2 regions of the Streptomyces sp. 2A115 genome follow, and region 2 is predicted to be linked to the other one. Evidence: riboswitches for the same ligand, from Rfam matches in the RefSeq annotation. Region 2 holds a riboswitch; the other holds the start of a gene.
What was found. A riboswitch is a leader RNA that binds a small molecule or an ion and turns the genes downstream of it on or off. The one in region 2 is predicted to bind glycine.

Region 1: it holds a riboswitch for glycine, as region 2 does, so the genes downstream of both, gcvP (aminomethyl-transferring glycine dehydrogenase) here and gcvT (glycine cleavage system aminomethyltransferase GcvT) in region 2, are expected to answer to the same signal.

What each region holds. Positions count from the first base shown of each region.
Region 1 is NZ_JBQQCG010000042.1:8,776-23,284, reverse strand. Features, by position in the region: gene ACTWQR_RS31035 (DUF899 domain-containing protein) at 629-1,411, opposite strand; gene ACTWQR_RS31030 (PhzF family phenazine biosynthesis protein) at 2,003-2,821, shown strand; gene ACTWQR_RS31025 (CPBP family intramembrane glutamic endopeptidase) at 2,915-3,715, opposite strand; gene ACTWQR_RS31020 (substrate-binding and VWA domain-containing protein) at 3,905-5,674, shown strand; gene ACTWQR_RS31015 (glutamate--cysteine ligase) at 5,721-7,241, opposite strand; gene ACTWQR_RS31010 (hypothetical protein) at 7,733-8,341, shown strand; gene ACTWQR_RS31005 (DUF5999 family protein) at 8,728-8,934, shown strand; gene gcvP (aminomethyl-transferring glycine dehydrogenase) at 9,034-11,919, opposite strand; glycine riboswitch at 12,096-12,191, opposite strand; gene ACTWQR_RS30995 (PRC-barrel domain-containing protein) at 12,296-12,670, shown strand; partial or broken gene ACTWQR_RS30990 (DNA polymerase IV) at 12,640-14,121, opposite strand; gene ACTWQR_RS30985 (MerR family transcriptional regulator) at 14,222-14,509, opposite strand, start outside.
Region 2 is NZ_JBQQCG010000012.1:8,663-23,171, reverse strand. Features, by position in the region: gene ACTWQR_RS13200 (thioesterase family protein) at 1-200, opposite strand, end outside; gene ACTWQR_RS13195 (trimeric intracellular cation channel family protein) at 278-940, opposite strand; gene ACTWQR_RS13190 (ABC transporter ATP-binding protein) at 1,059-2,426, opposite strand; gene ACTWQR_RS13185 (ABC transporter ATP-binding protein) at 2,450-3,547, opposite strand; gene ACTWQR_RS13180 (ABC transporter permease) at 3,544-4,545, opposite strand; gene ACTWQR_RS13175 (ABC transporter substrate-binding protein) at 4,674-6,443, opposite strand; gene ACTWQR_RS13170 (ABC transporter permease) at 6,546-7,544, opposite strand; gene ACTWQR_RS13165 (enhanced serine sensitivity protein SseB C-terminal domain-containing protein) at 7,866-8,657, opposite strand; gene ACTWQR_RS13160 (enhanced serine sensitivity protein SseB) at 8,916-9,713, opposite strand; gene ACTWQR_RS13155 (AAA family ATPase) at 9,879-10,574, opposite strand; glycine riboswitch at 10,776-10,890, shown strand; glycine riboswitch at 10,891-10,997, shown strand; gene gcvT (glycine cleavage system aminomethyltransferase GcvT) at 11,032-12,159, shown strand; gene gcvH (glycine cleavage system protein GcvH) at 12,247-12,624, shown strand; gene glyA (serine hydroxymethyltransferase) at 12,638-13,900, shown strand; gene ACTWQR_RS13135 (L-serine ammonia-lyase) at 14,060-14,509, shown strand, end outside.

The DNA.
Region 1 (14,509 bases), on a different contig from region 2:
GAGTGCTTTGACCTGGGCCGACTCGCCGACTCGCCGACTCGCTGACTCGCCGACTCCTCGGCGCCAAAGACGTACGGCGGACAGCGGTGGAAGACCCGGTTCAAACACGTGCGGGACCTGCGTGAACTCTGAAGTACACGGAGGGTGCGAGGCGGAAGCGAGTTGCGCGCATGGGTGGCGGCGCGGGCCTGGACGACCGGGAGGGCCGGAAGGCGCTGTTCGACGCGGCGGTGGGATTGCTGCGCGAGCGGCGCGCGCTGACGACCGGCGTGACGATGCCCGCCCGGGTGGTCGCCTCGGTGCGGGAGGCGGCGGACCAGCGCCTGCGGGACACCCCCTACGGACCGCTGAACGCCGGCAGGAGTGCCGTCGCGACGGACGATCACCACCGCAGTCATGAGCGGGGCATGACAAATACTGGCACTTGGAGGACAAGGACTGGCCCGTGGACGACACGCGGACCCGGACTCCTGGTAGGACCGGCAAGCCAGGACAGCCCCCTCCTACCAGGAGCCCTTCACCTCCCGGGCGAACCACCCACCGATCGAGCGCACGAAGGGCCGTTCGCATCGTCCGAAGGTTCCGCCCGGCACCCAGCACCCTTGCCGACGCCGTCGACAAGGGTGCGTCAGTGGTGGTGGCCGTGCCGGCCGAGGGTCTCCACGGGGGTCGCGCCGGGGCGGGTCCACTGCGGCACGGGGCGGCTCGTCGGGCCCCAGGTGGAGTTCCCGTCCGCGTCCGCGCGCCAGGACCAGCACGGGTTGCGCCCCTCGGGCCAGCCCTCGGGGTTGTCCTCCCACGCCTCGCCGCGGCCGTAAGGCGTCATGTCGAGCAGGCCGAGGGACCCGTTGACCCGCTCGTTGCCACGGCCCGTCGTGGAGTAGGTGAGGAACACGCGGTCGCCGTCGCGCAGGAAGCAGGTGATGTAACCCATGCTCCCGCCGACCGGCGCGGCCACGTCGCGAACCGAGTACCAGGGCTGGGTGTAACCCATGAACTCGACGTAGGAGGCCACCTCGTCCCAACGGCCGGTGGTCAGGATGGCGAACGAGACGCCGCGGGCGTTGAGGTAGACCGCGTCCTTAAGGTGCCAGGCCGTGGTGGTGCAGCCCTCGCACTGCCCCTGGTGCGGCGCGCCGTCGTACCACATGTGCTTGTAGACCACGAGCTCGTCGCGCCCCTGGAACAGGTCCAGGAACGCGACCGGGCCGTCGGGTCCGACGACCTCGACCGTCCCGTCGAGTTCCACCATGGGCAGGCGCCGCCGGGCCGCGGCGATCGCGTCGCCCTCACGGGTGTGCGCCTTCTCGCGGACCAGCAGCTTGTCACGGGCGGCCTGCCAGGTGGCCAGGTCAACGACGGGCGGACGGCCGGGCAGTGCCGTGGTCGGGTCACTCGGCGTGGTCGTCATGTGTCCTCCGTGGTGTCTCGTGCCGGGCAGCGTCGTACGGCTTCCTCCAACGCTCACCAGAACAGACTCGCGCCCCGGCCGGAACTCATCGCGACAGGGAGCAGCCTCGGGCCTCCAGCTCAAACGCTCCAACGCCTCGTCGCCGTACGCGCGCGACAGAGCTTCCACCGCACCCCAGCCCGAAGCCGGCAGGGGCTCAGCCTTCGGTGAGACTGACGGGCGCCCGTTCGCCTTCGCTGAGATTCACGGAATCTCCGCTGAGACAGCGAGGACCCTCAGGGCCGTGACCAGCCGAAACACGAAGGAACGGCGAGAGCCGACACCCTCGCGACCCGCGCGGCGATCACAGCCCCGCGAATGGAGACACCGTCCGTGCCCCGTCCGTGCACCGCCCGACGCGCCCTCCCGGTCACGACCGGAGCCGCGCCCCGAAACCCACCCGGCCCGCCACCACGGTCACGACGACCGCACCTCCCCGACCCAACCCCGCCGACCCAACAGGAACCACGGACCACCGGGACGCGCACCACCAGTCCACCCACCCCGAATTGGCCTTGGCCTGTGCCTTTCCTCGCCCCTAGCGTTGCCCTCATGCGGATTCGAATCGTGGACGCCTTCACCGGCCGCCCCTTCGCCGGCAACCCGGCCGGGGTCCTCATCCTCGACGCTTCCCAGTCCTTCCCGGACGACGCCTGGATGCGGCACGTGGCCCTGGAGGTCAACCACTCCGAGACCGCGTTCGCCCACCCCCTCCCGGAGGGCGGTGGGGCCGACTGGGCGCTGCGCTGGTTCACGCCCGCCGCCGAGGTCGCGATGTGCGGCCACGCGACACTCGCGACCGCGCACGTGCTGGCCACCACGGGAGTCGCCGACGGCCCCGTACGGTTCGCGACCAGAAGCGGCGTGCTCATCGCCACCGCACACGACGACGGCTCCGTCACGCTGGACTTCCCGACCGCCCCGCTCACCCCGGTCGAGGTCCCGCCGGGCCTCGCCGAGGCCCTGGGCGCCGAGCCGCTCACCACCCACGACACCGGCCCGAACGTCGGCGACCTGCTGGTGGAACTCTCCGACGAGAAGACCGTCCGGGGTCTGAGCCCCGACCTCAACTCCCTCGCCCGCCACTCCGAGCGCGGCATCATCGCCACGGCCCTCGCCGAAGACCCCGCCCAGGACTACGACTTCGTGTCACGGTGCTTCTTCCCGAACGTCGGCATCGACGAGGACCCGGTGACCGGCAGCGCCCACACAGCCCTCGCCCCCTTCTGGTCCGAGCGCCTCGGCCGCACCGACCTCACCGGCCTTCAGGCCTCGTCCCGCTCGGGCCGCGTCCGCACCGGGCTACGCGGCGACAGGACGCTGCTCACCGGCCGCGCGGTCACCGTCATCGAGGGCGAGCTGCTCGCGTAAACAGCACGAAGGGGGCGTACGAGAATGCCGACGCCCCCTTCTGCCATTCGCAAGCCCTTCGCGTGCCCCCTGAGCTCACCCCTCCCCACCGGCTCACGCCGTGGGCAGCCACCCGACCTTGCCCGCCAGCAGCGCGTATCCGACGAACGCCCCGATGTCGAGGAGCGAGTGGGCGACCACCAGTGGTCCGACGCGGCCCCAGCGGCGGTACAGGTAGACGAAGACCACGCCCATCACCATGTTGCCGATGAACCCGCCGATGCCCTGGTAGAGGTGGTACGAGCCGCGCAGCACGGAGCTGGCCACCAAGGCGGTGACCGGCGTCCAGCCCAACTGGTCGAGGCGGCGCAGCAGATACCCGACGACGATGACCTCCTCCAGGACCGAGTTCTGGATCGCGGAGAGGATCAGCACCGGGTACTTCCACCAGACTTCGGGCAGTGCCTCGGGGACCACGGTGAGGTTGAAGCCGAGTCCGCGTGCCGCCAGGTAGAAGGCGATGCCCGAACTGCCGATCACCGCGGCGATCCCGGCGCCCCGAGCCAGATCCGGCCACGGGCGGGTGCGGTCGAACCCGAGCGTGCGCAACCCCTTCCCTTCGCGCAGCAGGAAGTGCGCGACAAGGGCCACCGGCACCAGCGCCGACGCGATGCCGAACAGCTGCCATGCCAGGTCGAGCCACGGGCGGCCGGGGGCGGCCGAGGCGTTGAGCGTGGCCGCCTGGTCCTTCAGACCTCCCGGTTTGGTGACAGACCCGACAAAGCTGATCAGTGCGGAGACTCCGCTCGCCCCAAGCGAAACCCCCAGCACGAGTAGCGTTTCATCGCGGAAAATTCGCCGTGCCGGCCGCTCATCGGGAAAAGAATCGGCCACCGGCCCCGTCTCCGCCTGCACTCGTGCCTCCAGTTGAGTAATCCCGTCTCATCCCCATCTTCGCCCCGCTAGGGTCTCGAAAGAAGTTGCGAAGATCGCCCGCGACAGGCTGTCGAGGGGACGGACGCCGTATCGGCCGTACCTCCCCCCACGCCATATCAGTCGGCCACTTCACGGCTCCAGGCCCGACCGGGGAGGGATACCACCGCCATGGGACGTCACAGCTTGCCTGACGGGTTCCGGACGGGCGTCACCGGCCCCCGGCGGCGCGCGCGGCGCCGCGGCGTGGCGATCGGGACGATCCTCGCGCTCGCAGTCGTCGCCGCAGGCACGGCGGTCGCGCTGGACGGCGGCCCGCTCTCCTTCGGCTCGTCCTGCCGGGACAGCGCGGTACGCCTCAGGATCGCCGCGGCTCCTGGCATCGTGCCGGCACTCAAGGACGCGGCCGACTACGCCCGCGACAACGACGTGACCTCCGACGGCAGCTGCCTGGACATCCGGGTGACCGCGCGGGAGGCGTACAAGGTCACGGACGCCTTGCGCTCGCGGGATGAGAGCGCCACCGACTTCGATGTCTGGGTCCCGGACTCGGAGGTGTGGCTGGACCGGATCCTGGCGGACGACAGGTCGACTCGAGTGACACCGACGGGGAATGTCGCCTTCACCCCGGTCGGCGTCGCCATGATCCCGACGGCTGCGAAATCCCTCGGGTGGCCCGACAAGACGTATACCTGGAGCGAGTTGGCGGGGGCTACGACGACGAGTGACCGCCTGAAGCTCGGCGCGGGCGACCCGTCGCGCAGTGCGTCCGGTCTGCTCGCCCTGACTCGGCTGACCCAGGCCGCGAGCAGGTCCACGGACGGCGACACCGTGGCGGCGGCCATGGCGAAGGCGCTCTCGCAGCGCATCTCCGAGAGCGACAGCCAGGTCCTGGACACTTTGCCGCGCGACCTCTCCGGCACCGAGCAGGGCAACCCGAAGCGCAACCAGGCGCTGATCCTCTCCGAGCAGGCGGCGTTCGCGTACAACACGTCGGCGGACAGCGGCGACGACCTCGACCTCTTCTATCCCAAGGACGGGTCACCACGGCTCGACTACCCGTTCGCCCTGGTCGACGAGCCCGCGCTGACCACGGACGAGAGCCGGGCCGCGCTGCGGTTCATGACTCTGCTCGGCGAGCCCGGCGGACGGAAGATCCTGGCGAAGCACGGTTTCCGCACGGAGGACGACACCTCGAAGGAACTGATCACGCAGGCGGGCGGCCGCAGCCCGCAGCCGTACGGAGAGTTGCTGGCCGAACCGCCCACGGACAAGGAGATCGAGGAGGCCCTCGGCCTGTGGACGATCACGGTGCAGAGCGCCCGGCTCACCACGGTCGTCGACGCCTCCGCGTCCATGTCGAAGCCGGTGCCGGGCACGGACCAGTCCCGTATGGACGTGACCAAGGCATCGCTGCTGCAGGCCCTGGCCACCTTCACCCCTGAGGACGAGATCGGGCTCTGGGAGTTCTCCACCAAGCTCGACGGCAAGCGCGACTACCGCGTCCTCGTACCGACCGAGCGGCTCGGCGACCGTGCGGGCGACGGCACCCAGTGGGACCGGCTGTCGGCGGCCTTCAGCGGCCTGAAGCCTGTCCCGGACGGCCCGACCGGCCTGTACGACACCACGCTGGCGGCGTACAAGGCGGCCGCGGCCTCGTACGTGCCGGACAAGTTCAACGCGGTGGTGCTGCTGACCGACGGCGTGAATCAGGACCCGGGGAGCATCTCGCGCGCCGGCCTCATCGCCGAGCTCCGGAAGCTCACCGACCCGGAGCGCCCGGTGCCGCTGATCGCGATCGCCGTGGGCCCGGAGGCAGACAGGGACGAGCTCGACGAGATCGCGGAGGCGACCGGCGGCTCGGGCCACCAGGTCACCGACCCGTCCCAGATCCACTCGGTGATCCTCAAGGCCATCGTGGGGGCGGGCAGCCAGAACTGATCAGCCCGGCCCGGAGCCGATCAGGCCACCCGGTCAGCCCAGTCGATCAGCCCATCGGAATCGCGGGCTCCGGTAATCCGACCGGCCAGGTGTGGACCGGATCGCCGAGGTGCATCAGCTCGCAGTACCGCTTGGTCGTGGCGGCCAGTGCGGCCTCCCGCCCCATGCCGCTCTCCAGCGCCCGGTGGAACGTCCTGGACTGCCAGGTGGCCCCGTTGGCCCGCCGCCTGCACCGCTCCTCGATCACGCCGAGGTAGAGGTCCCGGTCGGCAGGTTCGACGCCCCACGCGTCCAGGCCGGCAGCCGCGAGCGGCAGCAGCTCGTCCCGCACGAGCTGCACGGCGGGCAGCCGCGTGGTCCCGCCGTACCTGCCGCGCCGTGGCCACTCCAGGCGTGCCTCGATGCCGTACCGGCAGGCGTGCTCGAAGTTGGCGGCCGCGGCCTCGAAGGGCAGCCGGGTCCATACGGGCCGGGTCTCCTCGGCCAGGGCGCGTACGAGGCCGTAGTAGAAGGCGGTGTTGGCGATGACGTCGGTGACGGTGGGGCCGGCGGGCAGCACACGGTTCTCGACGCGCAGATGCGGGACGCCGTCGTCGATGCCGTACACCGGGCGGTTCCAGCGGTAGATGGTGCCGTTGTGGAGCACGAGTTCGGCGAGCCGGGGTGTGCCGCCCTCGTCGAGGACGCCGTGCGGGTCCTCCTCGTCGCAGATGGGCAGCAGCGGCGGAAAGTAGCGCAGGTTCTCCTCGAAGAGGTCGTACGCCGACGAGATCCACCGTTCCCCGAACCAGGTGCGCGGACGGACTCCCTGCGCCTGGAGCTCGGGCGGGCGGGTGTCGGTGGACTGCAGGAACAGCGGGGGCCGCGACTCGCGCCACAGCTCACGGCCGAACAGGAACGGGGAGTTGGCGCCGACCGCGACCTGTGCGGCGGCCACCGCCTGCGCCGCGTTCCACACGTCGGCGAACCGTCCCGGGGTGACCTGGAGATGCAACTGCACGGAGGTGCAGGCCGCTTCGGGCGCGATGGACGCCGAGGTGCAGCTGAGCCGTTCCACGCCGTCGATGTCCAGCGCGAAGTCCTCGCCGCGGGCGGCCACGATCTGGTCGTTGAGCAGTGTGTAGCGGTCCACGTCGGAAAGGTTCGCGGAGACCAGGTCGTCCCGAGCGAGTGTCGGCAGAATGCCGATCATCACGATTCCGGCATCGACCTCGTTCGCTTTCCGGTGGGCGTATGCGAGCGAGGTGCGTATCTCCTCGGCGAGTCGATCGAATACCCGGCCGCCGAGCCGGTGTGGAGCAATGTTGACTTCCAGATTGAACATGGCGAGTTCTGTTTGGAAATCACGGCTCGCTATACGTTCGAGTACTTCAGCATTCATCATTCTCGGCATACCGTCAGGGCCCGCGAGATTCAGCTCGATCTCCAGGCCCATGAGATTCTTGGGACGGTCGAACCGCTTCTCCGCCAACAACCGCGCCAGTCCCGCGAGACACTGCTGGAGCTTTGCGCGGTAGCGCTGGCGATCGGACAGCGCGAACGGCACCGCCTCGACCTTCTCCCCCATCGAAGTGTCCCTCCTCGACTGGGCAGCCCGACGAACCGGCCGCTGGTGTCCCGGGTCACGAGGGATGATGCCCAGGCAATGTGATCGATAACGCCCTGGACAGGCCGACCGGGCGCTACGCTGAACGCAACTGCCTCCGGGCACATTCACGGGGCATGGGGCAGTGTGCAGTTTCAACGATCGGCACTGTCGTGAAAAACGCCGACGAGAACCGGCCGTCCACTTCGGCTGCGTATTCCGAGGTCATCGGCGAGTACCCGCGGAGAACCAGGACCAAACGCTCGTAACAGCGACCCAATTGTCTCTTGCGCTTAATAAGCGGACCGGCTAGACGAAACATCGTCAGAACACGTGTCGTATAAACTCCGCGAACGAGGCAGAGAGTTGGCGCTCGTGGTCATCGCACCCGCCCCTCTGACCCCGAGAGCTGACAGCGTCGTCCGCCCCCGCCCTCGCGTCACCTGTGCCTGTCGAATGAGAGGCGACCCACCATGCCGCTTCATGTCCCCCCGGCTCCAGCGCCCGCCCTGCGCACCGTCCTCACGGCACTCGGTTCTCCCACCGCCGTCCGCGAGGCGCGCACCCCGTCCCTGCGCGCCGCCCAGGGACCCGCCACGCCCGAGCTCCCGCTGCCCGTCCACGTGCTCGACCGGATCACCCCGGACGGCGCCTCGGCCACCCGCCTCGCCGGGTGGCGCTTCCTCATCCGCTGCGGCGAGCGTGCCGTGGCGGCCGCCGAGACCAGGCTGACCCCCGACGGCTGGGCCTTCTCGCACTTCTTCGAGGGCCCCTACGTCACCGCCACCGAGCGCGCCCTGCGCCAGGCGGAGACGATGACGCAGGCCTACCAGCCCCGTCTGCTCTCCGTGCCCGAGCTCTACATGCTCACGCTCTGGCTGCACGGCGACTACGAGGCCGACGGCGCCGAGGGCCACCCCGCCGCCACCGACCTCCTGGTGCCGCTGGCGCCCGCGCCGCCCGGCATCGCCGCGCACCGGCCGCACCGCGTGGCCGATCTGCTCCCCGTTCTGACCCAACGCCTCACGCCGGCGCCCACATCCGCGCCCACGCCCGCCCCGCTGCTCGGCTCACCCGCCTGAGCGCCTCCCGGCTCCGTGCTCGGCTCACCCGCCTGAGCGCACCCCGGCTTCCGTGCCCCGCGCCCCCATCCGGGCCGCGGGGCACGCCGCTGCACCGAGTGACATCACCGGGACACAGCGCACGCCCGGCCCGTCCGGACTAGCCCCATCCGACCACCGCGAACCACCCGAAGGGACAGCCCAGTTGGAATGAACCGTCCGCCCGGGTGATGCGTCATGAACCTGTGAGGAGCGCTGCCGCGAAATCCCTGCGGATCGGCGCCCGTAGGGCAACACTGGGTTCCGGACCATCAGACAAACGGGGGGCGGCCATGAGCACCACTTCGAGCCGCGGGACAGACACGACATCGATCACCGACCTCACACCGAAGCGAAAGATCCCATCCATGTGCCAGCACCAGCCACCGTGCCCGACAGCCGACTCCGCCGACCGGGAAGCAGCGCTCCTCGTGGCGCACCACCCGGAGCAGGGATGGAGCCTGCTGTGCAACGGCGTCCTCCTCTTCGAGGACACCGGTGAGCTTCTGCCGGACGGCCAGATCATCGCCCCGCACCGACCGCGGGTCCTCGACCAGGTGATGACGGCCGCCTGAGCGCACAGCGCACCACGGGCGACAGGCAGGCCGCCCGCAGAAACGAGGGCCGACCCGGGAAGCACTCCCGGGCCGGCCCTGACGCATGTCCGGGGGCGACTACTCCTCGTAAGCGTCCAGCGGCGGGCAGGAGCAGACCAGGTTCCGGTCGCCGTACGCCTGGTCGATCCGCCGCACCGGCGGCCAGTACTTGTCCGCGGCCGAGACTCCCGCCGGGAACACGGCCTCCTCACGGCTGTACGCGTGCTCCCACTCACCACCGAGCGCGGCAGCCGTGTGCGGAGCGTTCCGCAGCGGGTTGTCGTCCGCCGCCCACTCGCCCGAGCCGACCTGCTCGATCTCCGCGCGAATGGCGATCATCGCCTCGCAGAACCGGTCGATCTCGATCAGGTCCTCGCTCTCCGTCGGCTCGATCATCAGCGTGCCGGCCACCGGGAACGACATCGTCGGCGCGTGGAACCCGTAGTCGATCAGCCGCTTGGCGACGTCGTCGACACTCACACCGGTCGCCTTGGTCAGCGGCCGCAGATCGATGATGCACTCGTGCGCCACGAGCCCGCCGGGACCGGTGTAGAGCACCGGATAGTGCGGCTCGAGCCGCTTGGCGATGTAGTTGGCGCTGAGCACGGCGACCTGCGTGGCCCGCTTGAGGCCCTCACCGCCCATGAGACGGACGTACGCCCACGAGATGGGCAGAATCCCCGCCGAGCCCCACGGAGCCGCCGAGATCGGGCCCACGCCCGTCTCCGGCCCCGCGGCGGGCTGCAGCGGATGGTTCGGCAGGTACGGAGCGAGGTGCGCGCGCACACCGACCGGACCGACGCCGGGACCGCCGCCGCCGTGCGGGATGCAGAACGTCTTGTGCAGGTTGAGGTGCGAGACGTCACCGCCGAAGTGGCCCGGCTTGGCCAGCCCCACCAGCGCGTTGAGGTTGGCACCGTCCACGTACACCTGGCCGCCCGCGTCATGGACCTGCGCGCAGATGTCGGCGACGTGCTCCTCGAACACACCGTGCGTCGAGGGGTACGTGATCATCAGCACCGACAGCTCGTCGCGGTACTGCTCGATCTTGGCGCGCAGATCCTCGACGTCGACCTCACCGTCGTCCGCGGTCTTCACGACGACGACCTTCATCCCGGCCATCACGGCGCTCGCCGCGTTCGTACCGTGCGCCGAGGAGGGGATGAGGCAGATGGTGCGCTGGTCGTCGCCGTTGGCGCGGTGGTAGCCGCGTACTGCCAGCAGACCGGCCAGCTCGCCCTGCGAACCGGCGTTGGGCTGCAGCGACACCTTGTCGTAGCCCGTGACCTCGGCGAGCTGCTCCTCAAGCTCACGGATCAGCGTGAGGTAGCCCTGCGCCTGCTCGGCCGGCGCGAAGGGGTGCAGCTGCCCGAACTCGGGCCAGGTGACCGGCTCCATCTCGGTGGTCCCGTTGAGCTTCATGGTGCAGGAGCCCAGCGGGATCATGCCGCGGTCGAGCGCGTAGTCACGGTCGGCGAGCCGGCGCAGGTAGCGCAGCATCGCCGTCTCGGAACGGTACTGGTGGAAAACCGGGTGAGTGAGGTACTCGTCGGTGCGCAGCAGCGCGGCGGGCAGCGTGTCCTCCGCCGTCGCGTCCAGCGCCTCGATGTCGCCCTCCACGCCGAACGCGGTCCAGACGGCGCCCAGTTGGGCCCGCGTGGTGGTCTCGTCGCAGGCGAGCGACAGGTGGTCGGCGTCGACGAGGTGCAGGTTGACCCCGCCCTCGCGCGCGGCCGCGAGGGTCTCGGCGGCCTTCCCGGGCGCCCGCACGGTGAGCGTGTCGAAGTACGCCTCGTGGACGACCTCGACTCCGCCCGCCTTCAGTCCCGCGGCGAGGATCGTGGCGTAACGGTGGGTCCGCCGCGCGATGGACCTGAGGCCCTGGGGCCCGTGGTACACGGCGTACATCCCGGCCATCACGGCGAGCAGCACCTGGGCCGTACAGATGTTGCTGGTCGCCTTCTCCCGGCGGATGTGCTGCTCCCGCGTCTGCAGGGCGAGCCGGTACGCCCTGTTGCCGTCCGCGTCGACCGACACGCCGACGAGCCGGCCGGGCAGACTCCGCGCGAACTTCTCACGCACGGCCATGTATCCCGCGTGCGGTCCGCCGAAGCCCATCGGCACCCCGAAGCGCTGCGTCGTACCGACCGCGATGTCGGCGCCCAGCTCACCCGGCGAGGTGAGCAGCGTCAGGGCGAGCAGATCGGCGGCGACGGTGACGACGGCGCCCAGTCCGTGCGCCTGGTCGACGACGGGCTTGATGTCCCGTACGGCACCGGAAGCACCCGGGTACTGAACGAGCACGCCGTTGATCTCACGCTCGGCCAGCTCGGCGGGAATGCCGTCGCTCAGGTCGGCGACGACGACCTCGACGCCGGTCGGCTCGGCACGGGTCTCGATCACGGCGATGGTCTGCGGCAGGGCGTCCGCGTCGACCAGGAACAGGCCCTTCTTGTTCTTGCCCATGCGCCGCGACAACGCCACGGCCTCGGCGGCCGCGGTGCCCTCGTCGAGCAGCGACGCCCCGGAAGTCGGCAGTCCGGTGAGTTCGGCGACCACGGTCTGGAAGTTGAGCAGCGCTTCGAGCCGACCCTGCGAGATCTCCGGCTGGTAGGGCGTGTACGCGGTGTACCAGGCCGGGTTCTCCATGACGTTGCGCAGGATGACGGGCGGCGTGAACGTCCCGTAGTACCCGAGCCCGATCATGGAATCCAGCACCTGGTTGCGGTCCGCCAGGGAACGCAGCTCGGCCAGCACCTCGGCCTCGGTGCGCGCGCCCGGCAGTTCGAGCGCGTCGGCGTTCTTGATCACATCCGGGACCGCGGCGGCCGTCAGCTCGTCCAACGAGCCGTATCCCACCTGCGCGAGCATCTTGGCCCGGGCCTCGGTGTCGGGCCCGATGTGGCGCTGCTCGAAGGGGATCCCCTGTTCGAGCTCGGAGAGCGGAATGCGATGGGCGGTCATTGAGGAGGCCTCCTGGTCTGACGACCTTCGAGGGGCACCACGGCGCGGGTACCCCGACGGCCTCCCCCTCTGTCATCTCAACCTGAGAGTTTCACCGGTCCGCCACGAAGGCGCACCGGCTTTCACCGTCGGTGAGAGCGGAAGCCGTCGGCACCCGCTCTGCTTTCCAGAGTGACCTCGTCCGTGCGGTACGTGGGCCTGAGAGATTCCGGGGAGGATTTGCTCCTTCGGCGCCTCCGATGAAGCCTGGAGGACTCTCCCGCACGGGGTCAGCAGCCGTTGCCCAGGGTACCAGCGGGGTTCCCCCGAGTGGCCGCCCACCTCAAAGTGCTCTTTCGTAGTGCCTAGGGATGAGTTGCGAGCAGCAGGAGGGCCCGTGCAGAGCGACATCGATCCGCGCAACCTGATAGGCCGCAGGGCGTTCGACCGCAACGGCTCCAAGATCGGCACCGTCGACGAGGTCTATCTCGACGATGCGACCGGAGCGCCGGAGTGGGCGGCCATACGCACCGGCCTGTTCAGCAGAGACGCCTTCGTACCCCTGGAGCCCAGCGAATTCGTCGACGGCGCCCTGCGGATCCCCTTCGACCGCGCCCTGATCAAGGACGCCCCCGACTTCGGAGTCGGCCGCCACCTCTCTCCCGAGCAGGAAATCCAGCTCTACCACCACTACGGCCTCGACGTGGCGCCCCCTCCCCCGCTCCCGGACCACGACTTCGGTCACCTGGCAGGCAAGGACGACGTCCCGTAAGGAGCGCCACAAACGCCCCGCACGGCCCGAATCGCCTCGGCTGCGGGCTACGCCGTCTCGGGCTCGGCGTCGGACACACCCCGTCCCGGCAGCTGCTCCCCCGCGCCCCCAGGTCTTCGCGCCACCAGCGGCAGCGGCTCCGCCGGCTCCAGCTCCGGATCGTCCGTCCGAAAAGTACGCACCCGGCCCGGCCCGGAGTCGGGCGTCTCGAACCGCACAGTGACCCGCCCCAGCCCACTCCCCTGCACCCATCCATGCCCGAACTCACCGTGCCGTACATCGTGCCCCGCACTCCACCGACGCTCGGCGGGCGCCTCGGGCTCCTCGGCCGGCTGCTCCGTCTCCTCCTCGACCGAGTGCTCCAGCTCCTCGGCGGCGGCCTGCGCCTGGGCGAAGAGATCCTCCTGCGTGTAGTCGGCAAGCCCCGAGACACCGACCCCCAGCAGCCGTACGCCGCCCGTGGTGTCCACGGACTCCAGAAGCCGCCCGGCCGCCTCCCGCACTACCGCCGGGTCGTCCGTGGGGCCCCTCAGCGTCTCGGACCGGGTCAGCGTCGAGAAGTCGTACCGCCGTACCTTCAGGACGATGGTCCGCCCCGACAGCCTGGCGCCCCGCAGCCGCCGCACACACCGGTCGGCGAGCCGCTGCACCTCCATCCGCACCCGCACCCGGTCGTGGATGTCCACGTCGTACGTGTCCTCGACGGACACCGACTTGGTGTCCCGCTCGGCCACCACAGGCCGCTCGTCGTGCGCCAGCGCCATGGCGTACAGCCCGACCCCGTGGGACTTCCCCAGCAGCCTCACGAGCTCGTCCTCGCCCGCCTCGGCGATCTCCCCGACCGTGGCGATCCCGGCCCGCCGCAGATGGTCCCCGGTGGCGGGCCCCACGCCCGGCAGTATGCGCACCGACATGGGAGCGAGCAGTGCCCGTTCGGTCCCCGGCTCTATCAGTACGAGTCCGTCCGGCTTGGCCTGCTCGGAGGCGATCTTCGCGAGCATTTTGGAGGCGGCGAGTCCCACCGACCCGGTCAGCCCCGTCACCGTCCGGATGTCGGCGCGCAGCCTAGCCCCGGCCAGCCGTGCCGACTCCTCGTCCCAGGCCGCCTGCCCGGCCTCCAGGTCCACGAACGCCTCGTCCAGGCTCAGCGGCTCCACCAGCGGCGACAGGTCCCGCAGCAGCTTCATCACCTGCTCGCTGATCTCCCGGTAGAGCCCGAATCGGGGCACGAGATACGCGGCGTTCGGCGCCAGCCGGCGTGCCTGGGCCATGGGCATCGCCGAATGCACCCCGAAGACCCGCGCCTCGTACGAGCAGGTGGCGACGACTCCCCGCGGTCCGAGGCCGCCCACGATGACCGCCTTCCCGCGCAGGCTCGGCTTGGCTGCCTGCTCCGCCGAGGCGAAGAAGGCATCCATGTCGAGATGCAGGATCGTGGGCGCGGCTCTCACATGTCCGATGCTGCCCTACGCCACTGACAATGCCCCGGTACACCGGGGCATCACCTGTCGGACCTCGGGCTGCGGACTGCCTCCGGACGCCGCGGCCGCCTCAGACCGCGCGATTGCGGCGCCGCGCCAGCTCGTCCGTCGGATTGTGGCCGACCAGGGTCTCGCCCGTGTCGACCCGCTCCCCGTGCAACTGCGAGAGCGCACCCTCCACGTCCCGCCACACGACGCCCACGGCGATCCCGAAGATGCCCTGACCCCCCTGGAGGAGCGCGTGGACCTCGTCGGGCGAGGAACACTCATAGACCGTCGCCCCGTCGCTCATCAGCGTCATCCGCTCCAGATCGCGGAACCCGCGCTCGCGGAGATGCTGGACCGTGGTGCGGATGTT
Region 2 (14,509 bases):
GGGTGCGGCAGGGCATCCGCGAGCGCGCGGCCGAGGATGGCCAGGAGATAGCCGCCGTTGACCGCGCTGATGATGGCCCAGCCGGCGGAGAGGTCGATGTCGTAGACACCGGGCTCGCGGCGGGTGACCGCGGTGTCGCGGTCGAACTCGCTGTCGCCGATCCTGGCCTGCACCGCCTGCAGAGAAGCTGCTTCAGACATGCCTGAACGGTACAACAGGAAATTACTAAGCAGTAGCTTTTGGTGTTTCGATCACGTGAAACGACGCCGTGGCGGCCTCACTCCCGCACCTCGACCGCCGTCGAGCGCCGGTTCCACGCCCGTGGCGCGCGCCAGTGGTACCGCATCGCGAGCAGCCGCAGTGTGAAGGCCGTCACGACGGCGAACGCGGTCGTGAGGGTGGAGAGCATGTCGTAGCGGATGCACAGGGCGACCATGGTGGAGCCGACGATCGCGGGTACCGCGTACAGGTCACGGTCCCAGCGCAGCAGCGACGGGACCTCGTTGGCGAGCACGTCGCGCAGCACGCCGCCGCCGACGGCCGTCGCCAGGCCCAGGGCCGCCGACGAGGTGAGGCCGAGACCGTACTCGTACGCCTTCGTCGTGCCCGCGACGCAGAACAGGCCGAGCCCGGCGGCGTCGAAGACGTTCACGCCGGTCTGGATGCGCTCCATCTCCGGGTGGAGGAAGAAGACCAGGAGCGCGGCCAACAGCGGGGTGAGGAAGTATCCGAGATCCGTGAACGCGGCCGGTGGTACGGCCCCGATGACCAGGTCGCGCAGCAGTCCGCCGCCCAGCGCGGTCACCTCGGCGAGGACGGCGATGCCGAAGACGTCGAAGTTCTTGCGGACGGCCAGCAGGGCTCCGGAGATCGCGAAGACGAAGATCCCGATCAGGTCGAGCACATGCTGGACGGACGGGCTGAAGAGTTGTTCGAGCACCGGCACATTCTCACCCCCGCCCGCCGGACACGCGCCGAGCGGGAGAGCGCATGACCTGCGCTCTCCCGCTCGGGTGCGGCTTGCTGGGGTACCGCTCGCGTACTGCCCCGGTTCGGGCCTACTTGTCGGTCGACTCCGGCCGGTCCGTGCCCGCCTCGGACGGCTCGACGGACGGCTCCTCGGAAGTCGGGGGAGCCTCGTCGGAGACCTTGCCCACCGGCTCCTCCGCGGACTTGGCAACCGGCGCGGCCTCGTCCGCCGAAACCGAAGCTGAATCAGAAGCCGAAGAAGAAGTCGAAGAAGAAGTCGGGGCTGAAGCCGAATCAGAAGCGGCGGCCGACTCCTCCGCCTCTATCAGCTCCGCCGCGGAACCCACCGCCACCAGATCGACCGCGTCGCGCGCGGCCGTCAGCAGAACCGTGTCCTGCGGCTGCTGGTCCTCGAAGTTCTCCGGGTGGTGGCAGGCCACCTGCTGACCGGGCTTCAGCTCCACGAGCGGCGGCTCGACGGTCTTGCAGACCTCCGTGGCCTTCCAGCACCGCGTGTGGAAGCGGCATCCGCTCGGCGGCGAGATCGGCGAGGGCACGTCGCCCTTGAGCAGGATGCGCTCGCTCTTGGCCGACCGACGCCTGGGGTCCGGGATCGGCACGGCCGACATCAGCGCCTTGGTGTACGGGTGCATCGGCGCCTTGTACAGCGAGTCGCGGTCGGCGAGCTCGACGATCTTGCCGAGGTACATCACGGCGATACGGTCCGAGACGTGCCGTACGACGGACAGGTCGTGCGCGATGATCACGTACGTCAGGCCCAGCTCCTGCTGGAGGTCGTCCAGCAGGTTCACCACCTGCGCCTGGATGGACACGTCCAGGGCCGACACCGGCTCGTCCGCCACGACCAGCTTCGGGTTGAGCGCGAGCGCGCGGGCGATACCGATGCGCTGGCGCTGACCGCCGGAGAACTCGTGCGGATAGCGGTTGTAGTGCTCGGGGTTGAGACCGACCACCGACAGCAGCCGCTGGACCTCTTTCCTGACGCCGCCCTCGGGCGTGACGCGCTGGAGCTTGAAGGGGGCGCCGACGATGGTGCCGATGGTGTGGCGCGGGTTCAGCGACGAGTACGGGTCCTGGAAGATCATCTGGACGTCACGGCGCATCGGGCGCATGTCGCTGACCCCGAGGTGCGTGATGTCCCTGCCCTCGAACTCCACGGTGCCCGCGGTCGGTTCGAGCAGCCGGGTGATCAGCCGGCCCATCGTCGACTTGCCGCAGCCCGACTCGCCCACGACGCCCAGGGTCTCGCCCGAGCGCACCTCGAAGTCGAGTCCGTCGACCGCCCGCACCGCGCCGACCTGCCGCTGGAACAGGCCCTTGCGGATCGGGAAGTGTTTCTGCAGCCCGGTCACCTTCAGCAGGGCCTCGCCGGGGGCGGGGTCCTTGGTGAGGGTCGCGCCCTGGACCGCGCCGTCGCTCTGTGCAGGGATGCTCACTGCCTTGTCCTCTGCGTTCTCACTCACAGCTTGGGCGCAATCTCTTCGGTCCAGATCCGCTCCCGCTGCGCCTCCGTCATGTGGCAGGCGGCCCAGTGCCGGCTGCCGACCTCGGACAGCTCGGGGCGGACCGTGCGGGTGACGTTGTCCTTGGGGACGTCCGCGTACGGGCAGCGCGGGTTGAAGGCGCAGCCCGACGGGATGTTGATCAGCGACGGCGGGGAGCCCTTGACCGGGATCAGCCGGTCGGTCTGGTCGCGGTCCAGGCGCGGCATGGAGCCGAGCAGGCCCCAGGTGTAGGGGTGCCGGGGCTCGTAGAAGACCTTCTCGGCCGGGCCCCGCTCGATGCAACGGCCGCCGTACATCACCAGGATGTCGTCGGAGAGCTCGGCGACGACGCCCAGGTCGTGGGTGATGATGATGACCGCGGAGCCGAACTCCTTCTGCAGGTCCCGGATGAGGTCGAGGATCTGCGCCTGGACGGTCACGTCGAGGGCGGTCGTCGGCTCGTCCGCGATCAGCAGTTCGGGGTTGTTGACCAGCGACATCGCGATCATCGCGCGCTGGCGCATACCGCCGGAGAACTCGTGCGGATAGCTGTCGATCCGCTTGTCCGGCTGGGGGATGCCCACCCGGTCGAGCATCTCGATGGCGCGTTTTCGGGCCACCTTCTTGTCGACCTTGTGGTGGATCCGGTACGCCTCCACGATCTGCTGGCCGATCGAGTAGTACGGGTGCAGCGAGGACAGCGGATCCTGGAAGATCATCGCCATCTCGCGGCCGCGCAGCTTGCGTACGTAGTCGGGGTCGGCGGAGAGCAGTTCCGTGCCGTCGAGCCAGATCTCGCCGGAGATCTGCGCCTTGCGCCTGCCGTACTGGCCGGCGGTGTGCAGGCCCATGATGCCGAGCGAGGTCACCGACTTGCCGGAGCCGGACTCGCCCACGATGCCGAGGGTCTTGCCCTTCTCCAGCGAGAAGCTGAGCCCGTCGACGGACTTGACCAGACCGTCGTCGGTCGGGAAGTGCACCTTCAGGTCGCGGACTTCGAGGAAGGCGGAGGGCGCGGACGAGTCCTTGACGGGCTCCCCCACTGCGGCTCCGCTCTTGCTGAGTTCGGTCATCCCATCCTCACCCGGGGGTCGATGACAACGTACAGAAGGTCCACGACGAGGTTGGCGACGGCGATCGCGAGGGCCGCGACCAGCGTCACACCGAGGATCACCGGTAGGTCCTTGCTGCTGATGGCCTGGACGGCGGCGAGGCCGAGCCCGGGCAGGTTGAAGGTCGACTCGGTCAGGACCGCGCCGCCGAGCAGCACACCCAGGTCGAGGCCGAAGACGGTCAGGATCGGCGTCATCGCCGAGCGAAGAGCGTGTCGGGTGATGACCGCGCGTTCACCGAGGCCCTTGGCGCGGGCGGTGCGGATGTAGTCCTCGCCGAGCACCTCCAGCATGGTGGCGCGGGTGAGGCGCGCGTACATCGCGGCATTGAGGAGGGCCAGCACGATCCACGGCAGGATCAGTGTCTCGAACCAGACCCCGATGGGGTCGTCCGTACCCAGGCTGTCCGCCATGTTCACGAGTCCGAGGCTGTGCACGAAGATGCCCATCGCGACCATGCCGGTGAAGAAGATCGGCAGGGAGACGCCGCCGAGCGCGCCGATCATGGCGACACGGTCCCAGACGGAGCCCCGCTTGAGGGCGGAGAGCACACCGGTCGCGACACCCGCGCCGAGCCACAGGACGCAGGCGCCGGCGGCGAGGGCACCGGTGACCGGCAGCGCGTCCTTGAGCGTGGTCCACACCGGCTCCTCCGTACGGAAGGAGTAGCCGAAGCAGGGTGCCGGGCAGTGCGTGACGTCAGTGCCGTTGGCGTAGTCACGCCCCATCGGGATGCCCTTGACGAAGTCCCAGAACTGGACGAGCAACGGGTCCGAGAGTCCGAGCTTCGTACGAATGCCCTCGACCTGCTCGGCCCCCGAACTCTTGCCGGCGAAGAGGACGGCGATGTCCTGTCCCGCCCACTTGGGCAGCATGTAGAAGACGGTGAAGGTCGCGAGCAGTACGACCAGCACCATGATGACTACGGCGACCAGGCGCCGGATGAGATAAGCAAGCACTGTGTGCGGCCCGGCCGTGGCCGGGACCCCCTTGTGAGAGGTCCCGGCCACCGCCCGGGGCCATCACCTGCCCTTCGGACTGGCGGGATTCGGCGGCGTGAGAACGGTCAACTACGGTTGTGCGGCTGCTACTTCACGACACCGAGCGAGACGTAGTCGTACCGGCCGTTGTACGCGGCGGACGAGTAGACGTTCGTCAGCTTCGGGCTGCGCCACGAGATGTTCTTCTCGTAGATGAAGGGCATCCAGTCGGCCTGGTCGAGGAGTCGCTTGTCGAGCTGCTTGTACAGCTCCTCGGCCTTGGCCGGGTCGGTCGAGGCGATCGCATCGTCGAAGATCTTGTCGATCGCCGGGTCCTTGATCTGCGACTCGTTGTAGTTACCGCTCTCGAAGAGGAAGCGGCTGTCGAACAGCGGCTGCGCGTAGCCCTGGCCGGTCGGGAAGTCCGGGCCCCAGCCGCTCATCGTCATACCGTAGCCGCGCTCCTTCACGACCTTCGGCGAGCCGGTGATGCTGGAGGACTCGGCGCCGTCGATCGGGTCGACCTGGAGCTTGATGCCGACCTTGGCGAGCTGCTCCTGCAGCGCCTCGGCGGTGTCGACCTCGCCCGGGTTGTTGTTACGGGCGCTGATCTTGGTGGAGAAGCCGTTGGGCTGGCCGCACTCCTTCAGCGCCGCCTTGGCCTTGGCCACGTCCGGCTTGCCCTTGCGGGCGAGGACGCCGTACGGGTCGTAGTCGCTGTAGCCCGGGATCGCCTTCGGGAAGGTCGAGTTGGCGATCTCACCACCGGCGAGCTCACCGCCTCGGGTCTGCTGCAGGCCCGCGAAGTCCGTGGCGTAGAAGACGGCCTTGCGGCAGTTGACGTCGTCCAGCGGCTTGGCCGTGTGGACGAGGGCCACGTAGCGAACGAACGACGTCTGGATGTTGTCGACGTCGCCCCGGTGGTCCTGGACGGCGGTGACGCGGCCGGACTGGGTCATGCCCGTGCCGTTGACGTCGAGGTCGTAGTCGCCTTCCATCAGCCGCTTGTCGTTCTCCTCCAGGTTGGCGGAGATCGTCACGGTGATCTTGTCCGGAAGGGCCGGGCGGAGCGGGTCCGACGACTTCTTCCACTTGTCGTTGCGGACCAGGGTCAGGCCCTTGTTCGCCTTGTACGACTGGACCTTGTACGGACCGGAGGAGAACGGCTTCTGCGTGTACTTGGCGCCCGTGTCCGCGCTCTGCTTCACCGGAGCACCGGTGGGCATCGCCAGGAACTGCTCGAAGTCACCGTTGGGCTTGGGCAGTTTGAAGACGATGGTCTTGTCGTCGGGCGTCTCGATCGCCTTCAGGCCCAGCTTGTCAGCGGACTTGTCCTTGTACGGGCCCTTGTACTCGCCCTTGGGGTCGAGCGTCTGCTTGATGTACGCCGGACCGCCGGTGATGACGTCGGTCGCCCAGATGCGCTCGATGCCGTACTTGATGTCCTTGGAGGTCAGTGCGGAGCCGTCCTCCCAGGTGAGACCGTCACGCAGCTTGTACGTGTAGGTCTTGCCGTCGGGCGAGACCTCGCCGGGGCCGGTGGCCAGGTCGCCGACGAGCTTGTTGGACGCCTCGCCCGGCTTGGTGTCGTACGTGACCAGGGTGCGGGTGAAGAACCGCATGAAGTCCCACGTCATGCCGTAGTACGTGCGCTGCGGGTCCAGGGAGTCGAAGTCCTGCTTGCCGACGAACTTCAGCGTCCCACCCGTCTTGGTGGACGCGTTGACAACCTTGTCCAGCGCCGCGTTGTAACCGGCGCCCTTCGAATCGCTGTCGCTGTCACTGTCACCGCCGCCGCACGCCGTGGTGGTCACCAGCGCCGCGACAACGAGGGCTGCGCCAGCAGCGAGCCGCCGCTTCGGGAAACCTGTGGGCATTTTCTCGTAACCTCCGAGATTCGCGGTCCCGGTCCTGTGCCGGAGAACCATGTGAAGTGCCACCTGACGGTGCGGCAGGGGCGGTTCGTGGGGGGACTGGTACTAGCGGGTCCCCTTGGGGTCGAGTGCGTCGCGCAGTCCGTCCCCGAAGAGGTTGAAGGCGAGGACGGTGATGAAGATCGTCGCGCCGGGGAAGACCATGAACATCGGATCGTGCTCGTAGGTCTCCAGCGCGTCGCGCAGCATGCCGCCCCAGGAGGCCGTCGGCGGCCGGACACCCGCACCGAGGAAGCTGAGTGCCGCCTCCGTGAGGATGTTGGTGGGGATCATCAGGGTCGCGTAGACGAGGATCGGCGCCACCAGGTTGGGCAGCAGCTCCTTGAAGAGGATGTGCCGCCTGCCGCCGCCGAGGCTGCGCGCGGCCTCGATGTACTCGCGCTCCCGCAGGCTCAGGGTCTGGCCGCGGACGATACGGCCGACGTACGGCCAGCCGAAGAAGCCGATGACGAGCACAAGTACCGCTACCCGTACGGAAGAACCGGTGAGACCCAGCAGGTCGTCCGGCAGCACCGAGACCAGGGAGATGATGAAGAGCAGCTGCGGGAAGGAGAGCAGCACGTCCATCACGCGGCTGATCAGCGCGTCGATCCAGCCTCCGAAGTAACCGGCGATGATGCCGAAGAGCGTGCCGAGGGCCACCGCGACCACGGCGGCGAGGAACGCCACGAGGAGCGAGATCCGGGCGCCGTAGACGATCCGACTGAAGACGTCACGGCCCTTGTTGGGTTCGACTCCGAACAGGTAGTCACCGCTCACTCCGCCCCACGCGCCCTGCGGCAGGTTGGTCAGCGGGTCCAGCTTGTCCTGGTGGAACTCGTTCGGCGGGTGGCCGAGCAGGCTGACGATCAGTGGGGCGAAGAGGGCGACCAGGACCAGGACGACCACGGTGATGCCGCCGGCGAGCGCGACCTTGTCCTGCTTGAGACGATTCCAGGCGATCCGCTTCAGGGACCGGCCCTCGACCTTCGATCCCGTAGTCGCCGGATCGGGTGGTGCGGTCGGGGCCGCTTCCGCGGTCGTGTCGTGCAATGGCGCCGTCATCTGGCAGGGACCCCTCTCAAACCGGCGGTGACCGGCCCGCACTTGCCGCTGTAGCGGCCTGATCGTCCGTCGTACACAGGGGCGGAAACCCCCTGATGCGGGAGTCTTCAACGCTTCGCCGATCTGTTGCCAGACTTGACGGTGAATGGATGCGTAAACGTGATGCTGTCTGGGGGGTTCCGTTATCCGAACGCCGGGTAACGGGTGTCGGACGCGGGACAGTTGGGGGTGAAGGGGTTCCGCATCCCATTTACCCGCGTAGATATGGACATTTCAGCCCGAGGGCAGCAGAGCATGAACGGATGGCCGGGGCAGTGGACTTCAGTACGTACCCGGATAGCCGTACCCGCCGGCGACCGGAGCCGCGGCGGGTGCGGCGTGCGCCTCGCGGTCGTAGAACGGCCGCGCGTTGGCCCGCATCCACAGAGCCACCGGGTCGTACTCGTCGGACATCGCGACGGTCGACACCGGCAGGCCGTCCGGCACCGCGCCGATGGACTGCTGCATCATCGCCCGCACCGAGTCCACGGCGGGCGGGCTGGTGTCGTACACATCGAGCCCGATGGCCAGATAGGGCGCACCGAGCGCGGGCTGCACCCAAGCGCGGCGCAGGGAGCGCACGGCGGCGGTCCGGTGCGCGTTCTGCGTGAGGAGGGCGTAGAACTGCGGGATCTCGATGCCCGGTTCGGACAATCGGAGCGGTCCCGCCGGCTGCCGCTCGAGGCCGGTGGCGATACGGCGCAGATCCAGCCACGGGATGCCGACGCCGCCGCCCGGCGCGTGCGGATTCAGCCAGAGGCCGAAGTGGTCGGGGTACAGGGTGCGGGCGACATCGAGGCCGTCGACCACCTCGTACGAACGGTTCCAGCCGCTGGCCGAGAGCTCCTGGGCGGAGGTCACGCAGGGCGCGTAGCCGAAGCCGTCCACCTCCATGTTCCCGTACTGGGCGTCGGGCGAGCCGGCCTGGCCGTGCCAGAGCAGCATCCAGACCTGGCCGGACGACGGGGTCGCGAGGGCGCGCAGGAGCGCCTCGTAGGCGTCGTAACGCCCGGGCGTCACTTGGCGCAGCATGTGCTCGACCTGCCCGGCCGCGGCGGTGCCGCTCGCGCTCACCTTTTACCGCCCCTTCGCGACATCCCTGACAAACGGGTCCAATATCCCGGGAAGCAGCGCGCACTTGAACGCGGCGCCGCCCTGCCGGGCCATGAAACCAGCTTAAGCGTCGATCCTGACAGCACCGTTGCGCTCCGCCGGGAAAGCCGGGGAGAGCTCGGGGCTTTCTGTAGTCGCGGACTGCGGGTGGTTGGGGGTTGATCGCGCCCCGAGGCGGAGCCGCACGATGTCACAGCCCCGCGCCCCTTACGGGGCGCTCTAGTGAGCCTGCACATAGAAGGGGCGCACCCTCTCGCGCAGCCAGTCGCCTACTGGGTCCTGGGCGACGTCCAGGAATACGAGGTTCACGGCGTGTTGCACGGGGATCCGGCCGAGCGCCCTGCCCAGGGCCTCCAGTGGAAGCGCCCGAGCGCCCTCGTCCCAGCGGACCAGCTCGACGCCGATGAACATCACGGGGTCTCCGCCCTCGATGCTCGCCAGGCAACGGCGGGCGGCGAGTACCACCCCGGTCGCCGCGAACTCCGCCGAGGCCGCGGCCAGGAAGTCCACCGGGTCGTGCTGCCAGTCGGGCTGGAACAGCCGCACCCGGCCGCCGCTCGCGGGACCGTCCAGTTCGGTTTTCCCGGCTCGGCAGAGCTCGGCGACGGCGAGCGGCGGCAGCGGCACGCCGACCGTGCCGTCCGGGTTGATCGCGATGCCCGCCTGGGGCGGCAGCCCGCGCGCGAACTCGACGGCGGGCGCGACCGTGTACGCCATGTGGTCGCCGACGACCTGGCGGAACTGCTGCTCCGAGCTGAAGACCGGCACGTACGCCTGCCCGTCGAGCTCCATCGTCGGCAGGTCGAGCGGGCCGCTGTGGGGTCCGCCGCCGTTGGGCAGCGGCACCCAGAGGAAGCTGCGGGCGAGGACCTCGACGATCCGGGCGCCCGCCGAGGCGACGCCCAGGGAAGCGGCGAGCACCGCCTCCAGCTCGTTGCCGGGCCAGCCCGCATGGGGGTGAGGGTGCGCCTGTGCCGTGAAGCCCTGTTCCGGGATGCCCTGTGCCGGGATGTCCATCTGCCTACCGCCTGCTCGAACCGCCTTCTGCGGCTGACGAGATTACGCGTACGCGCCCTCGGCCGCAGAAGTCGATCCCCGGTCGCCGAAGTGGACCCTCAGCCTCCGCGGCCGGCCTCGGTGGTCGGCGTCGATGGACGGCATAGGTAGCCGGCCCGGATGGCCTCAGTCGCCGAAGTCGATCCGCCGCAGCACGTCCGCCGCGGCCCGGTCGATGAGGACCGCCGAACCGCAGCCGTCCGGGAGGTCCCCCTTCTCCACGGAACGCAGCAGCCGGGCGACCGCGCCGCGGTGCCGCGCGAACGCGTACCGCGAGACGCCGCGGCCGCGCTCACGCTGGCCGTCCAGGGCCGTGCCGGGGTCGACGTCGAGCAGCAGCAGGTGCAGGGTGCCGCCGCGGCGCCGGGCGTCCCGCGCCAGCCAGCTGCGCACCCAGGCCTGTGTACCGCAGTCGTGCACGACGACGCCCTCGCCGGAGCGCAGGGCACGGCGCAGGCCCGCGTAGTGCGCTACGCGGACGAGGGGGCGGTAGACCGCGTACGGCAGAAAGCGGGACAGGCGGCCGTCCCAGCGGTCGCGGGTGTCCTGGGAGTCGATGCGCCTTCCCGTCACGGCGCGGCGCATCAGGGTCGACTTGCCGCTGCCCGGCAGGCCCGTGACCACGACCAGGTCGGCCGCGCCGAAGAGGAGGCCGTGCGGGCTGTGTCCCGCGCGCTCCCGCAGATCGCGGACGACGGGCGCCGGAAGCGGGCCGCACGCCTCCTTGGTCGGGGCAGCGGGTTGCTTGGGCAGCGCGAGGGCCGCACTGGTCGCGCCGGTCGCGTACGCCGTGGTCCTGTTCACCCTGTTCGTCCTCCCCATGGGGTCGGAAGACCCATCCCCGTCGAGTGTAAAGAGAAGGTAATGCGCGGCACCCCTCGTTTCTGTTCTTGTCCTGCCACAGGCCCGTTACAGATCACTGTGGATGCCCGTGGCCCCTGTGCGGAAGCTGTGCGGAGGACTCCCCTGCCGCGCGGCCCGGATGCGTGCAATGATGTGCGCGCCAACTGCATACCGGCCGCTTGAATCCGCGCGGGAGAGTTCCGGGTACCTGTACACGCACGTGTACGAGTGCCCGGGCGCCGAAGGAGCAAGTCCCTCCCTTGAATCTCTCAGGCCCCATTACCGCGCGGGCGAGGCACATCTGAAAAGCGAGCCGCTGACCTGTGGCTCCACCCAAGGTGCAAACCATCGACCCTTCCGGTCATGGTGAACCTCTCAGGTTCCGATGACAGATGGGGAGGAACGACCTCGCCGTCATGCCTTGGGAGCCCCACCGATGAGCAGCAACACGCCCGTTGAACCGCGCCGCACCGCCCTCGATGCCCTGCATCGCTCGCTCGGCGCGACGATGACCGACTTCGCCGGCTGGGACATGCCCCTGCGATACGGCTCCGAGCGCGACGAACACCTCGCGGTACGCACCCGGGCCGGCCTCTTCGACCTTTCCCACATGGGCGAGATCACGGTGACCGGGCCGCAGGCGGCCGCGCTGCTCGACTTCGCGCTGGTCGGCAACATCGGGAGCGTGAAGGCCGGCCGCGCCCGCTACACGATGATCTGCCGCGAGGACGGCGGCATCCTCGACGACCTGATCGTGTACCGGCTCACGGAGACCGAGTACATGGTGGTGGCCAACGCCTCCAACGCCCAGGTGGTTCTCGACGCGCTCGTGGAGCGTGCCGAGGGCTTCGACGCCGAGGTCCGCGACGACCGCGACGCGTACGCCCTCATCGCCGTCCAGGGCCCCGAGTCCCCCGGCATCCTGAAGTCGCTCACCGACGCCGACCTCGACGGCCTCAAGTACTACGCGGGCCTGCCCGGCACGGTCGCCGGCGTCCCGGCCCTGATCGCGCGCACCGGCTACACCGGCGAGGACGGCTTCGAGCTGTTCGTGGCCCCGGCCGACGCCGAGAAGCTGTGGCAGGCGCTGACCGAGGCGGGAGCCCCGGTCGGGCTCGTGCCCTGCGGGCTGTCCTGCCGGGACACCCTGCGCCTGGAGGCGGGCATGCCGTTGTACGGGCATGAGCTGAGCACCTCGCTCACGCCCTTCGACGCCGGTCTCGGCCGGGTCGTCAAGTTCGAGAAGGAGGGCGACTTCGTGGGGCGGGAGGCCCTCACCGAGGCCGCCGCCCGTGCCGAGGCCGAGCCCCCGCGCGTCCTCGTCGGCCTGATCGCCGAGGGCCGCCGCGTCCCGCGTGCCGGATACCCGGTCGTCGCCGAGGGCAAGGTCATCGGCGAGGTCACCTCCGGCGCCCCCTCCCCCACCCTCGGCAAGCCGATCGCGATGGCGTACGTCGACGCCGCGCACTCCGCGCCCGGCACGGCCGGCGTCGGTGTGGACATCCGGGGCAGCCACGAGCCGTACGAGGTCGTGGCGCTGCCGTTCTACAAGCGTCAGAAGTGACACAGGGCACATCCGCCCAGCTCACCACCACGCCCGCGTCATAAGCACTGTCATCAGCACTCCCCCGCGTACAGGAGAATTCAGGCCATGAGCAACCCCCAGCAGCTGCGCTACAGCAAGGAGCACGAGTGGCTGTCGGCCGCCGAGGACGGCGTCTCGACGGTCGGCATCACCGAGCACGCGGCCAACGCCCTCGGCGACGTCGTGTACGTCCAGCTCCCCGAGGTCGGTGACACGGTGACCGCGGGCGAGACCTGCGGCGAGCTGGAGTCGACCAAGTCGGTGAGCGACCTGTACGCGCCCGTCACGGGCGAGATCACCGAGATCAACCAGGACGTCGTGGACGACCCGGCACTGGTGAACACCGCCCCGTTCGAGGGCGGCTGGCTGTTCAAGGTGCGGGTCTCGGAGGAGCCGAAGGACCTGCTCTCCGCGGACGAGTACACCGAATTCTCCGGCAGCTAAGGACTCCTGACCGATGTCGCTTCTGAACCAGTCCCTGCACGAGCTCGACCCGGACGTCGCCGCCGCCGTCGACGCCGAGCTCGACCGTCAGCAGTCCACCCTCGAGATGATCGCCTCGGAGAACTTCGCTCCGGTCGCGGTCATGGAGGCCCAGGGCTCGGTCCTCACCAACAAGTACGCCGAGGGCTACCCGGGCCGCCGCTACTACGGCGGCTGCGAGCACGTCGACGTGGTCGAGCAGATCGCCATCGACCGCGTGAAGGCCCTCTTCGGCGCCGAGCACGCGAACGTGCAGCCCCACTCGGGCGCCCAGGCCAACGCGGCCGCGATGTTCGCGCTGCTCAAGCCCGGCGACACGATCATGGGCCTGAACCTCGCGCACGGCGGGCACCTGACCCACGGCATGAAGATCAACTTCTCCGGCAAGCTCTACAACGTCGTCCCCTACCACGTGGACGACGAGACCGGCCAGGTCGACATGGCCGAGGTCGAGAAGCTCGCCAAGGAGGCGCAGCCGAAGCTGATCGTCGCCGGCTGGTCGGCGTACCCGCGTCAGCTGGACTTCGCGGCCTTCCGTCGGATCGCGGACGAGGTCGGCGCGTATCTGATGGTCGACATGGCGCACTTCGCCGGCCTGGTGGCGGCGGGCCTGCACCCGAACCCGGTCCCGCACGCGCACGTGGTCACGACCACGACACACAAGACGCTGGGCGGCCCGCGGGGTGGCGTGATCCTTTCCACGGCCGAACTGGCGAAGAAGATCAACTCGGCGGTCTTCCCCGGTCAGCAGGGCGGTCCGCTGGAGCACGTGATCGCGGCCAAGGCGGTCTCCTTCAAGGTCGCCGCGTCCGAGGACTTCCGCGAGCGCCAGCAGCGCACGCTGGACGGCGCCAGGATCCTGGCCGAGCGCCTGGTCCAGGACGACGTGAAGGCCGTCGGCGTGGACGTCCTGTCCGGCGGCACGGACGTGCACCTGGTCCTGGTCGACCTGCGCAACTCCGAGCTGAACGGCCAGGAGGCCGAGGACCGCCTCCACGAGGTCGGCATCACGGTCAACCGCAACGCCATCCCGAACGACCCGCGCCCCCCGATGGTGACCTCCGGCCTGCGCATCGGCACGCCCGCCCTCGCCACCCGCGGCTTCCGGACGGAGGACTTCACCGAGGTCGCGGACATCATCGCCGAGGCCCTGAAGCCGTCCTACGACACGGAGTCCCTGAAGGCCCGCGTGTCCGCTCTGGCCGACAAACACCCGCTCTACCCCGACCTGCAGTAGTTCGCACGGCCTGAAGTGGTTCGTACATCCTGAAGTGGTTCGTACATCCTGAAGTAGTTCGTACGGAATGTACGGATCCTCGAGGCGCCGCGCACACTGAAGGTGTGCGCGGCCCTGCCCCATGCTTCACCTTGCTCCACCCCGTATTGAGGAGTCCCCGTGGCCATCTCGGTCTTCGACCTGTTCTCGATCGGCATCGGCCCGTCAAGCTCCCACACGGTCGGCCCCATGCGTGCGGCGCGGCTGTTCGCACGCCGACTGCGCAACGAGGACGTACTGGCCTCGGTGACCTCGATACGTGCCGAGCTGTACGGCTCACTGGGCGCGACCGGGCACGGGCACGGGACACCCAAGGCGGTGCTGCTGGGTCTGGAGGGCGCCTCGCCGCGGACGGTGGATGTGGAGGGGGCCGACGACCGGGTCGAGCGGATCAAGTCGTCGGGCCGCATAGGCCTGCTGGGCGAGCACGAGATCGACTTCTCCTTCTCCGACGACCTGATCCTGCACCGCCGCAAGACGCTGCCCTACCACGCGAACGGCATGACGCTGTGGGCGTACGACGCCTCAGGGGCCGAACTGCTGTCGAAGACCTACTACTCGGTCGGCGGC